One region of the Methylobacterium synurae genome, then DNA from elsewhere that is predicted to be linked to it. Evidence: riboswitches for the same ligand, from Rfam matches in the RefSeq annotation. Region 1 holds a riboswitch; the other holds the start of a gene.
What was found. A riboswitch is a leader RNA that binds a small molecule or an ion and turns the genes downstream of it on or off. The one in region 1 is predicted to bind cobalamin.

Region 1 (5,781 bases):
CGCGACGCGATCGACCAGGGCCTCGCCTGGATCGACCAGACGCTCGCCATGGTCACTGCCGTCTTGCGCATCGGGGAGATCGAGCATGGCCGGCGCCGCGCCGGCTTCGCGCCGGTCGATCTCGCGCAGATCGTGCGCGAGGCCGCCGAGTTCTTCGAGCCGGTGGCGGAGGACAAGGAGGTCGCACTCACCGTCACGGTCGCGACGGGGGCTTTCGCCGTCGAGGGCGACCGCGACCTCCTGTTCGAGGCCGTCTCGAACCTGATCGACAACGCGGTGAAGTTCACGCCGCCCGGCGGGACGGTGCGGGTCGGGCTGGACAACGGAGAGGCCGGCTTGACGGTCGTCGTGGAGGATTCCGGCCCCGGCATCCCCCGGGGAGAATGGGTTCAGGTCTTCCGGCGCTTCTATCGGGCCGAGCGCGCCCGCCGGACGCCCGGCAACGGCCTGGGTCTCGGGCTCGTGGCGGCGATCGCCCGGCTGCACGGCTTCTCGGTGGCGGTCGGGGACACGCCCGACGGGGGCGCGCGGTTCACGATCCTCGTGCCTCTCGCCGGTTCCGATGAGGCGGGCATCCCCGCGCGTCGGGACCGACCGGCGCGCGAGCGGATCCCGAGCCGAATCCTATAGATAACGCAGCACCGGATGCCGCCCACGCCGCTTCAGCCCGACCATCCAGCGGCAGGCGCCGTAGAGCGGCAAGCCGAGCACCAGCGCGACCAGCCAGAGCTGCGCCGGCGAGCCGAGTTCGACCTTGCCGGAGGGGCCCGTCAGCCCGGCCGCGAAGGCGAGATCGTAGAGCCCGCGCAGCAGCCAGAGATGGACGAGGTAGAAGAACAACGGCGCGCCGCCGAACACCCGCAGCCAGCCGAGGCGCGATGCCGGCAGCGCCTCGAACACGGCGAGGAGCCAGAGCCCGAGCCCCAGCGTCAGCAGCAGGAAATCGGCCGAGGGCGGATACTTGGTGAGGTTCAGGAAGGACAGGATCGTCATCCCGAGGGTCGGGCCGGCCTGCCACGGCACCGGATCGCCGTAGCCGTTGAGCCCGCGCAGCACCAGGAAGCCCGCCAGGGCCGCCGCCCCGAGGGCGAGGAGCCGGCGGCGCCGGGCCCGGGGATCGGTCGCGAACCACGGCCCGAGGACGTAGCCCGCCGCCGCGACGCCGATCCAGGGCAGCACCGGGTAGGAGGTGCGGGCCACGCCCCAGGGCAGGTCGAGCAGGCCGCGCTGGTGCAGGATCGACCACGGCACGTAGCCGGCCTGGCCCGGCGCGAGCACGATCCCGTCGAGGAGGTTGTGCCCCAGCACGATCAGGAGCGCGGCCACCGCGAGGGCCGGACGCGGCAGCCGCAGGAGCCCCGCGAGCGCGATCATGCCGAGGCCGATCGCCCAGATCACCTGCAGGTAGAGGACCGGCGGCAGCATCCGGCCGGTCCAGGCGAGGTTCACCAGCGTGACCTCGAGCCCGACCAGGAACAGGCCGCGGGTGAGGAGAAAGCGCGCCGTCGCGCCAGTGCCGTGCCGGCGCGCGTAGAGGCTCGCCGAGAGGCCGGTGAGCAGGAGGAAGACCGGTGCGCAGAGATGCGAGATCAGCCGCGTCACCACGAGGTCGGGCGCGGTGACGCTCAGATCCATCGGGTCGCGGACCTGGGCGTGGACGTAGAAGATGTCCCGCACGTGATCGACCAGCATCAGCAGCATGACGAAGCCGCGCAAGGCATCGATCGAGCCGATGCGGGCGGTGGGGGTATCCGGCGCCGTCACGATGCCGTCTCGGAGGCCAGCCGCGAGAGGAGCCGGCGCACGTCGGGCGGCGTCCAGACCCGGCCGCCGCGGGGCTTGCGCACCCCGCGCCGGGTCAGGGAGGCGGCGATGCCCTCGGGCGTCCCGCCGGCCTCCGCCGTGATGGCGGCCAGGACCGGCGCGAGACGCTGGCGGTAGTGCCGGGCACGGGCGGCGGCTGCATCCCGGCCGGCATCGCCCTTGCGGAGAACGGCCGCCATCAGAACCGCACCGACAGGGTGCCGGTGAACCGCCGCGGGGCACCCGGATAGACCCGGAAGACGTTGAGCGAACTCTCGTAATAGGTGGTGTCGAAGATGTTCTCGACGTTCAGGCCGAAACGGACGTTCTCCCACTTGTAATAGGCCAGCGCGTCGACGGCGATGTAGCCCGGCAGCCGGAAGGCGCCGCCATTGGCGTCGCCCGCCCGCTCGCCGACGGCGCGCACGCCGCCGCCGATCCCGAACCCCTTCCAGGGGCCCTCCTGCGCCTCGTGCACCGCGAGCAGGCTGCCCGAGTGGCGCGGCACGTTGATGAGCGGGGCACCCACCGGCAGCACGTTGTCCTTCGTGACGACGGCGTCGGCGAAGACGTAGCCGGCCAGGACCTTGATCGACGGCGAGAGCTGGCCGGCCGCCGTGAACTCGAAGCCCTGGCTGCGCACCGCGCCGGCGGCGATCGAGAAGCCGGTGTTGTTGGGATCGGCGGTGAGGACGTTCTGGCGCTCGACCCGGAAGGCGGCGCCGGTCAGGCTTAAACGCCCGCCATACAGGTCGAGCTTGGTGCCGACCTCGTAGCCGAGGCCAGTCTCCGGCGCGAACGGGCCGTTGAACGACGAGGCGGCCGCGTCGGGCCCGATATTCGGCCGGAAGCTCGTGCCGACATTGGCGTAGAGCGACAGCTCCGGCAACGGCTGGTAGACGAGGCCGGCCCGGGGCGTGGCGGCGAAGTAGGTCTGGTCGCTCCGGACCCCGGTGGTGCGCTCGCGGAACGACTGCTCGAAGAAGTCGAACCGCACGCCGACCAGCGCCTTCCACTCGGGCGACAGCGCGATCTGGTCCTGGGCGTAGAGCGCCGTGTTGGTGACCTGCTCGAACCCGTTGGTCTGACGGGTGTAGTTCGGAAGCAGCCGGCCGTAGACCGGGGCGTAGATGTCGAGGGAATAGGGATCCTGGCGGGTGTTGGAGCGGATCTGCTGGTAGGTGCCGTCGGTGCTCTCGCGCTCGAAGCCCAGCAGCAGGGTGTGGCCGATCCCGGCGGTATCGAAGCGCCCGACCAGCTCGGCCTGGCCGAGGGCCACGGCGGCGCGGTAGTTGCGATAGTTGCGGTCGCGCAGGACCGTGCGGTTGTCGGCGGCGATGTCCCGCACCTCGACCGCCTCGCCGGCGAGCGAGTTGGAGTTGAGGTAGGTGGCAAGCCGCATCTGCCAGTCGGCATCGAAGCGGTGGTCGACCCGGATCTGCATCGAGTCGTTGGTCTGCCGGATGCTCTGGCCCGGCTCGCCGAGGAAGCGCGAGATCGGCAGGAACCCGAGCCGGTTGTCGATCGCGATGACGCCGCGGTCGAACACCGTGCGGTTCCTCAGGAACTCGGTCTCGACCGTGACCTTGGTGTCGGGCGTGACCTGCCAGCTCACGACGGGGGCGACGAACAGCCGGTCGCCGTCGACGAAATCGCGAAAGCTGTTCTGGCGCCCGGCCGCGAGGTTGAAGCGGTAGAGGAGCGTGCCGTCCTCGTTGAGCGCACCGCCCGAATCGACCGTGCCGCGGACCTGCTCGAACGAGCCCCAAAGCCCGCCCATCTCGACGAAGCGTTCCGCGGTCGGCTGCTTGGTGATGATGTTGACGAGGCCGCCCGGGTCGCTGCGCCCGAACAGGCCGCCGCCGGGGCCCTTCAGCACCTCGATCCGCTCGACGTTCTGGGCGTCGGGCGGCGGCGGGAACCCGCGGTTGAGGGGAAAGCCGTTCTTGTACAGCTCCGAGGTGGTGACGCCCCGGATGGCGTAGCTGAAGATGGTGAGGCCGCCGAAATTGTTCTGCTGCGCGACGCCCGGCATATAGGTGAGGACGCGGTCGACCCGCGTCGCCGCGAGGTCGGTGACGACCTCTCGCGGCGCGACGGTGACGACCTGCGGCACGTCGCGCTGGGGCGTATCGGTCTTCGTGCTGCTCACCGCCCGGTCGCCGCGAAAGCCCGGGGTCGGGCCGATGAGCCCGATCGTGCCGGCGGCGGAGGGCGCCGGGAGCGCAGGGGCGCCCGCCACCACGACCTCGTCGAGGGCGATGGTCTCCTGCCCGTGCGCGGTGCCGGCCGCGAGGCTCAACCCCAGGGCGGTCGCCAGGGCGGGCATGGGATGATGAAGAGGCGGGCGGGTTCTCAACGAAGCATACTCGATGTTGCCGCGCGAATGCGTCCGGGCGAGTGGCAGGCCGAAGGCCGCGCGAAAATCGCGCGGCGCACAGCCCGACCGCTCCCCCGGGCCGCACCGCCCGCGGGACGTGACCGCGCCGCGAGGCGCATGCCGAGGCAGGTCTCTAGCTCGCGGAGCACCGGTCCCGCCTCGCCTTCCCGGTGCCAGGCGCACCAGTGGCTTTCGGCGGCGGGTCATCTCCGCTCACAGTTGCGGGGGCAGCCTCGGCCTCACCGCGGATGCTCCCGCATCCGATGGGGTCACCGAGCTCCCGCTTCGCCCGCGGGCTCAGCACCCGGGGAACCTTGGCGGCACCATCCATGGCAGCCCGACCGTGCGTAAGCAACACTCGGAAACGCAATGTAATAATGTTGCCGAACTTGTGTCCACAGGAACACACCGGCCGGCGACGGGCCCGGGCCTACTCGCCGCGCAGGAAGGCCGCCGTCGCCGGATGGAGCCAGGATGCCGGAACCGCCCCCGACAGGTCGCGGGGGTCGCTCGGCCGCTCGTGCGGCAGGTGCCGGGCGAGGGCCGGCTTCGCCTTGTCGATCGCTGCGACGAAGCGGGCCACCGCCGCCGGGTCGAGGCCGGGCTTGCCGAGGATGAAGCTCCACGATCCCACGGTGTCGATTGCCGCGTCCTGGCCCGGGAAGGTGCCGGGCGCCACGGTGATGCGCCGCAAGGACGGGCTCGCCGCCAGGATCGCCGGAAGAGCCGTCGCCGGGGGGCCGAGGAAGCGAGCCCCGCCCGGACCCTCGGCCATCGCCCGGAAGCCCGGCCAGCCGGTGCCGCCGCCGAACAGGGCCGCGGCCTGGCCTGCCCGTACCATCGCCGGGCCGTCGCCGGCACGGTCGAGGAGAATCGGCCCGATGTCGCGCTCGGGGTCGATGCCTGCCCCGCGCAGGATCGTCCGGCCCATGGCGGTGAGGCCGGAACTGCGCGTGCCCAGGGCCACCGGTTGCCCGCGCAGGTCGTCGAGGCTGCGAACCGGGCTGTCGGCCGGCACCACGAACAGGCCCGGCGCCGCGTAGACCGGGGCGATCACGGTCACGGCCGGCGGCGCGCCCTGCTGGCCAAGCGCCTCGTAGGCGTATTCGCCCTGGACGAGGCCGAGATCGACCCGTCCGTCACGCAGGAGAACCAGGTTCTCGGTCGAGCCCTTGCTGGAGCGCAACTCCACGGTGAGATCCGGGTCCACCTCCCGGATCGCCGCCGCCAGCGCCTCGCCATAGGCCGGGAAGCCGCCGCCGGGCGTCGCGGTGGCCAGGACGAGGCGCAGGGGCTCGCCAGCATGGGCGGAGGTTAGGAGACCGATCCAGGCGGCTGCAGCGATCAACCTGCGATTCAACATGGGTTAAGGTGTCCTCGACCGTCCCGACGGTGGTGCCACCCGGCCCGCCTCCGCTCAAGCCACGGCTCACGCCGTCCACCGGCATAGGGGCCGCCTGCGGTGCCACGCATGCGATCGGGCCGTCACCTCCCCTGCCCGTCGACGGTCGGGTTGCCGTTCCGGCGGCGGGCCTGCCCCGCCCGCCGGAAGCCTCACGCCGCCGCGTTCTCGTCTCCAGGCTCCTCGCTCGTATGCT
Region 2 (5,781 bases), 2.5 Mb from region 1:
CCGTGCGGCCAGATCCTCGGGCGAGCCCGCCGCCTTCACCGGCAGAGCCACGCTCTCGAAATCGTCGTGGTCGTGATCCTCCTCCGTCTCGTGGTGCGACGGGCGGGAGGCGAGATCGTCCTCGGCGGCGGCATTCAGGCCCAGCAGCACGCGGGGATCGAGCGCGCCATGGGCGGTCTCGACCAGCTTGACGGCCCGCGGCAGGTGCGCCTCGACCTCCGCGCGGACCCGCGCCCGCTCGGCCTCGTCGAGAAGGTCGGACTTGTTCATCACCACGAGGTCGGCGCAGAGGAGCTGGTCCTCGAACACCTCCTCCAGCGGGTTCTCGTGATCGACGCTGGCATCGGCCGCGGCTTGCGCCGCCATCGCCTCCGGATCGTCCGCGAAGGCGCCGGAGGCGACCGCCGGGCCGTCCACCACCGCCACCACGCCGTCGACGGTGACCCGCGAGCGGATCGCCGGCCAGTTGAAGGCCTGGACCAGGGGCTTGGGCAGGGCAAGGCCGGAGGTTTCGATCAGGATGTGCTCCGGCGGCTCCGGCCGGTCGAGGAGCTTGTTCAGCGCCGGCACGAAATCGTCGGCGACGGTGCAGCAGATGCAGCCGTTCGGCAGTTCCACCACCGCGTCGGCGTCGCAGCCCGGGATGCCGCATTCGGCGAGCAAGGACCCGTCGAAGCCGACATCGCCGAACTCGTTGACGATGATCGCGAGCCGCCTTCCGTCGTTGTGCTCGATGGCGTGGCGCACCAGCGTCGTCTTGCCGGCGCCGAGGAAGCCGGTGACGATGGTGCAGGGAATCTTGTTCAGGATGGTCATGCGGTCACCGGCGCGGGAGGGATGCGGGCAACGACACCCTTGCGGAATTCCTGCGGACGCGCGCGCCAGGGCACGATGCCGTCCGGGGTCCCGGCATAGAGGCCGATGCCGTCGAGGATAGTGTCGGCGGCGATGTTCGGGTCGAGGTCGCCGTAGACGTAGGTCCAGCGGCCCGGGCTCGCGACCGCGACCGTGCAGGGCCGCTTGCAGACCGAGAGGCATTCCACCGGCTCGATCCGGATCGGCGCCCCGGGCCGGGCCGCGAGGGCCTGCGCCAGCGCGTCGTGCAGGCGGGCCCCGGCGCGGGGACCTTCGCCTGTATCGGCGGCGTCGCGGCAGGTGGTGCAGACGTAGAGGGTGACGGGTTCGCTCACGCGGCCACCTCGCTGCGGCGAGCAAAACCCTTCGGCCCGCTCACCGCCTCCCAGGCCCAGCCGAAGGCGAGGCCGAGCACGGCCCAGAAGGCGAAGCCGATCGCCAGCGACCGGGCCGCGAACTGCGCCGCGAAGACCGGCGGCATCGCGGAGATCTCTTCGGGCCCGTGCGGGGCGCCCCAGACATGCGGCGCGACGATGAGGGCGAGGCCGAGGCCGATCGCGGCCGGCCCGCGGCGGATCGCCACCAGGTAGAGGCCGATCGCCGTGGCGAGCGCGGTCGCCACCCACCAGAGCTGGCGCGATTCGAGCCCTGCCGCGGCGATGCCGGGCAGTTCCGGCGGCAGCCCGATCGCCGGAGCCAGGCTGGCGGCGAGAAAGCCGCCGATGCCGAACTTCAGCGCCTCGGAGGGCGTCACCGCGCGGCCGGTCGCGACCAGCACGGCGCCGAGAAGCAGCGCGTAGCCGACGCCGCTCACCAGGGTGGCGAGCGCCGTGAAGGCGAGGCGCGGCAGGCCGGGCGCCGGCTGCCATTGCGGCTCAGCCCCATGGTCGTGGCCCGCATGGGCGAGCACGATCAGCGGGTTGGCGAAGGCGTGACGGGCGGGGGCGACGGCCTCGGCGGTCTCGTATTTCTCCGCCGCCAGGATCAGCGGCGAGGTGAGGGCGAATTGCAGCGCGGAGGCCACGCATGCGGCCAGGAAGCCGGCGACCAGGGCCGCGGCGAGCAGACGTTTCGTCATGGGAGGATCACCTGCACGACCAAAGGGCCGCGGGCCCACGCCCGGTCAGGGCGCAGGCCGCACGGCCCGAAAGGATTCGGCCCTGGTCAGTGGCAGGGGAAGTTGGCGGAGTGGCGCCAATCGTGCGCGGCGTTGTGCAGGGCGACCACCGGCGCGAAGCCGGAGACGAACAGCAGGCCGACGCCGAGGGTGGCGGCGAGGAGGACGGCGCTCAGGCGCTCGCCGACCAGGGCGGGGGAGAGGGACCGGGTGATCGCGACCATGACGAACTCCTGCCGCCCCACCGGCGGCGTCGAGAGAGAAGGGGTGACGGCAGGTCTCCTGGCTCGCGGCCTCGTGCCGGCCCACCGCCTTCCCGGATCGCTCCAGTGGCCGATGGCGGACCGTGTTCGACCGCTCACAGTTGCGGGGGCAGCCGCGGCCCGCCGGAGGCTTCCGGCTTCCGCGTTCCCTTTTCACCTCGTCACCGAGGCACCGTCGCGCCGACCCTAGCGGGTCGGGAACGGGCTTGCAATCGACGCCGGCTGCCGCGACACCTCCGGCCCCGAGGTTTTCGATGCAAGATTTCGACGAGGAGAGGCCCGTGCCGGACCCGAATCGCGCCGCCCCGCGCCTGACCCTGGTGCTGGGCGGCGCCCGCTCGGGCAAGAGCCGCTACGCCGAGGGGCTGATCGAGGCGCAAGCAGGCCCCTGGCGCTACGTCGCGACGGCGCAAGCCTGGGATGACGAGATGGCTGCTCGCATCGCCGAGCACCGCACCCGCCGGCCCCCGCCCTGGGAGACGGTCGATGCGCCCCGCGACCTCGCAACGGTGATCCGGGGAGCGCCGGCCGGCCGGCCCGTGCTGGTCGATTGCCTGACCCTGTGGCTGACCAACGCGATGCTGGACGAGGCGGCCGACCTGGCGGCGGAACGCGATTCTCTGATCGAGGCGTGCAAGGCGGCACCGGGGCCGCTGGTGCTGGTCTCGAACGAGGTGGGGTTCGGCATCGTGCCGGAGAACGCGCTCGCCCGCCGGTTCCGCGACGAAGCCGGCCGCCTTCATCAACGTCTCGCCACCATCGCCGACCGGGTGGTGCTGGTGGTGGCAGGGCTGCCGATGATCATCAAGGGAGACGATCGATGAGCGGAGACGAGGCGGCGCGCCACCGCGCCAAGATGGAGAAGCGCAAGGCGGTGCAGGATGCCGAGGTGGCGGGCAAGACGATCGAGAAGGGCCTGCTCATCGTCCATACCGGCCCGGGCAAGGGCAAGTCGACCGCCGCCTTCGGGCTGATGCTGCGCGCGCTCGGCCGCGGCTGGCGGGTCGGGGTGGTGCAGTACATCAAGGGCGCCTGGGAGACCGGCGAGCGCTTCGCCCTGGAGCGTTTCGCCGATCAGGTCGCCTGGCACACGATGGGGGAGGGCTTCACCTGGGAGACCCAGGACCGCGACCGCGACGTGGCGGCGGCGCGTGCCGCCTGGGTGCAGACCGAGGCGCTGATGGCCGATCCGACCGTCCGGCTCCTGATCCTCGACGAGCTCAACATCGCCTTGCGCTACGACTACCTGCCGCTCGCGGAGGTGGTGGAGGCCTTGAGCCGGCGCCGGCCGGACCTGCACATCGTGGTGACAGGCCGCAACGCCAAGCCGGAGCTGATCGCCGCCGCCGATCTCGTGACCGAGATGGGGCAGGTCAAGCACCACTTCGCCGCCGGGGTGAAGGCCCAGGAGGGGATCGAGTTCTGATCGACACGTTCCGATTGACGACCCGGGCCGGATCGGCGTAGAGGCTCGGCCATGACCAGCCTCTTCCTGTCCGGACTCTATTACGCGCCGCTCAGTTAAGCGGCAGGGTGCTCGTCATCTCTCAACCGCTGCGACATGCCGGCGGTTGAGGCTCCAGGATACCAGGACCCGCCGGCCTCGCTCCCATCCGAGGTCTCCCGTGCCGTCCTCCCCCATCCCGCTTCCCGCCCTCGGCCTGATCGGCTTCGGCGCCTTCGGCCGCCTCGTCGCCACGCATCTGGCGCCGCTGTTCTCGCTGCGGGTCCACGACCCGTTCGCGCCCGATTCCGCCTTCGCGGCGGCCGGCGCCGCGCGGTGCGGCCTCGCCGAGGCCGCCGCCTGCCCGGTGGTGATTCTGGCGACCCCGGTCTCGACCCTCGCCTCGGTGGTGTGCGACGTCGCCCCGCACCTGATTCCCGGCGCACTCGTCCTCGATGTCGGCTCGGTGAAGGTGCGGCCGGCCGCGATCATGCGCGCCGGCCTGCCGCCGGGCGTCGACATCGTCGCCACCCATCCGCTGTTCGGGCCGCAGAGCGCGCGGGACGGGTTGCGCGGCCTCAAGATCGCGGTCTGCCCGGTGCGGGGGAACCGCGCCCGACGGGTCGGCGCCTTCCTGCGCCGCGCCCTCGGGCTCGACGTGATCCTGACGACGCCCGAGGCGCATGACCGGGAGGCGGCGGCGGTGCAGGGCCTGACGCACCTGATCGCCAAGGTGCTGGTGGCGATGGAGCCGCTGCCGACCCGGATGACGACCCGCAGCTTCGACCTCGTGATGCAGGCGGTCGGCATGGTCCGGCACGACGCGCCGGAGGTCTACCATGCCATCGAGCGCGAGAACCCTTACGCGGCGGAGGTGCGGCGGCGGTTCTTCGGCCTCGCGGCGCAGATGGATGAGGAGTTGGGGGAGGGCGCATGCGTCGGGGAGACATTGCGGCTCGAGGCCTGATGCCATTCCGGATTCCGCGTCGCAGCCCCGGGATGTCGGCTTCCTCGGCGCTGGAACGCTGCACCATCGCGTTGCGGGACGATCTTCTCGCCGCAGACGCGAAAAAGCGGGACGCTCGCGCGCCCCGCTTCCTCGCTCGCCCGATCGGGCGTCAGTTGCTCGCCAGGTGCGGCACCGGATCGACCGGGGTCGCGCCCTTCCGGATCTCGAAGTGGAGCTGCGGCGAGGTGACGTTGCCCGACGCGCCGGACTTGGCGATGGTCTGGCCGCGCTTCACCTTCTCGCCGGGGCGCACGTCGATCTCGCCGTTATGGGCATAGGCCGAGACGTAGCCGTTGGCGTGACGCACCAGAACCAGCTTGCCGTAGCCCTTCACGTCGCTGCCGGCATAGGCCACGGTGCCCTCCTCGGCCGCCTTGACCGGGGTGCCTTCGGGCACCGCGATGTTGATGCCCTCGTTGCCGCTCGAGCCGTAGCCCGAGATCACGCGGCCGCGGGCGGGCCAGCGGAAGCTCGATTGCGGATCGGGCGCGGGCGCCGCCGGGGCGACGGCCGGGGCCGGCGCCGGCTCGGGCGCCTTCTCGGGCAGGGCCGCGACCTTCACCGGCTTGACCGGCTCGGGCTTTTGCGCAGGCTTCACCTCCGCGACCTTCTTGGGCTCGGGCTTCGGCATCTCGGCCAGCTTCGGCTCCGGCTTCTTCACCTCCACCGGCTTCACCTCCGCCTTCTTGACCTCCGCCTTCTTGGGCTCGGGCTTGACCGCCTCGGCGACTTTCCTGACCTCGGGCTTCGTCTTCTCGACGAGCCTGGGCTCGGGCTTCTTGATCTCGGCCTTCTTCGGCTCGGGCTTGGGCTCGACCTTGGCGACGGCCTTCGGCTCCGGCTTGTGGGGCTTGGCCGCGACCGTCTCTTCCTCGTCGTCCTGCGGGCGCGCGGCCACCTTGGCGACGGGCTTCGGCTCGGGGCGCTGCGGCTTGGCGGCGACCCGCTCCTCCTCCTCGCGCGGCTCGGGCTTGCGCGGGTTGAGCTTGGCGGCGCGCTCGGCGGCGGCGGGCGCCACCGCCTTGGCCTCGGCCTGGCCGGGGCGGGCATGGACCTTGCGGACCGGCTCGGGGGCCGGCTCCGGCTCCGGCTC

Region 2: it holds a riboswitch for cobalamin, as region 1 does, so the genes downstream of both, HBB12_RS09305 (CbtB domain-containing protein) here and HBB12_RS20770 (TonB-dependent siderophore receptor) in region 1, are expected to answer to the same signal.

Annotation. Positions count from the first base shown of each region.
Region 1 is NZ_JAAQRC020000001.1:4,509,192-4,514,972, forward strand. It holds gene HBB12_RS20755 (HAMP domain-containing sensor histidine kinase) at 1-630, shown strand, start outside; gene HBB12_RS20760 (acetyltransferase domain-containing protein) at 625-1,767, opposite strand; gene HBB12_RS20765 (hypothetical protein) at 1,761-2,003, opposite strand; gene HBB12_RS20770 (TonB-dependent siderophore receptor) at 2,003-4,132, opposite strand; cobalamin riboswitch at 4,291-4,514, opposite strand; gene HBB12_RS20775 (TAXI family TRAP transporter solute-binding subunit) at 4,614-5,531, opposite strand; gene HBB12_RS20780 (putative bifunctional diguanylate cyclase/phosphodiesterase) at 5,738-5,781, opposite strand, start outside.
Region 2 is NZ_JAAQRC020000001.1:2,015,484-2,021,264, reverse strand. It holds gene cobW (cobalamin biosynthesis protein CobW) at 1-816, opposite strand, end outside; gene HBB12_RS09315 (DUF1636 family protein) at 813-1,190, opposite strand; gene HBB12_RS09310 (CbtA family protein) at 1,187-1,933, opposite strand; gene HBB12_RS09305 (CbtB domain-containing protein) at 2,020-2,196, opposite strand; cobalamin riboswitch at 2,228-2,427, opposite strand; gene cobU (bifunctional adenosylcobinamide kinase/adenosylcobinamide-phosphate guanylyltransferase) at 2,490-3,059, shown strand; gene cobO (cob(I)yrinic acid a,c-diamide adenosyltransferase) at 3,056-3,661, shown strand; gene HBB12_RS09290 (prephenate dehydrogenase/arogenate dehydrogenase family protein) at 3,861-4,646, shown strand; gene HBB12_RS09285 (peptidoglycan DD-metalloendopeptidase family protein) at 4,798-5,781, opposite strand, start outside.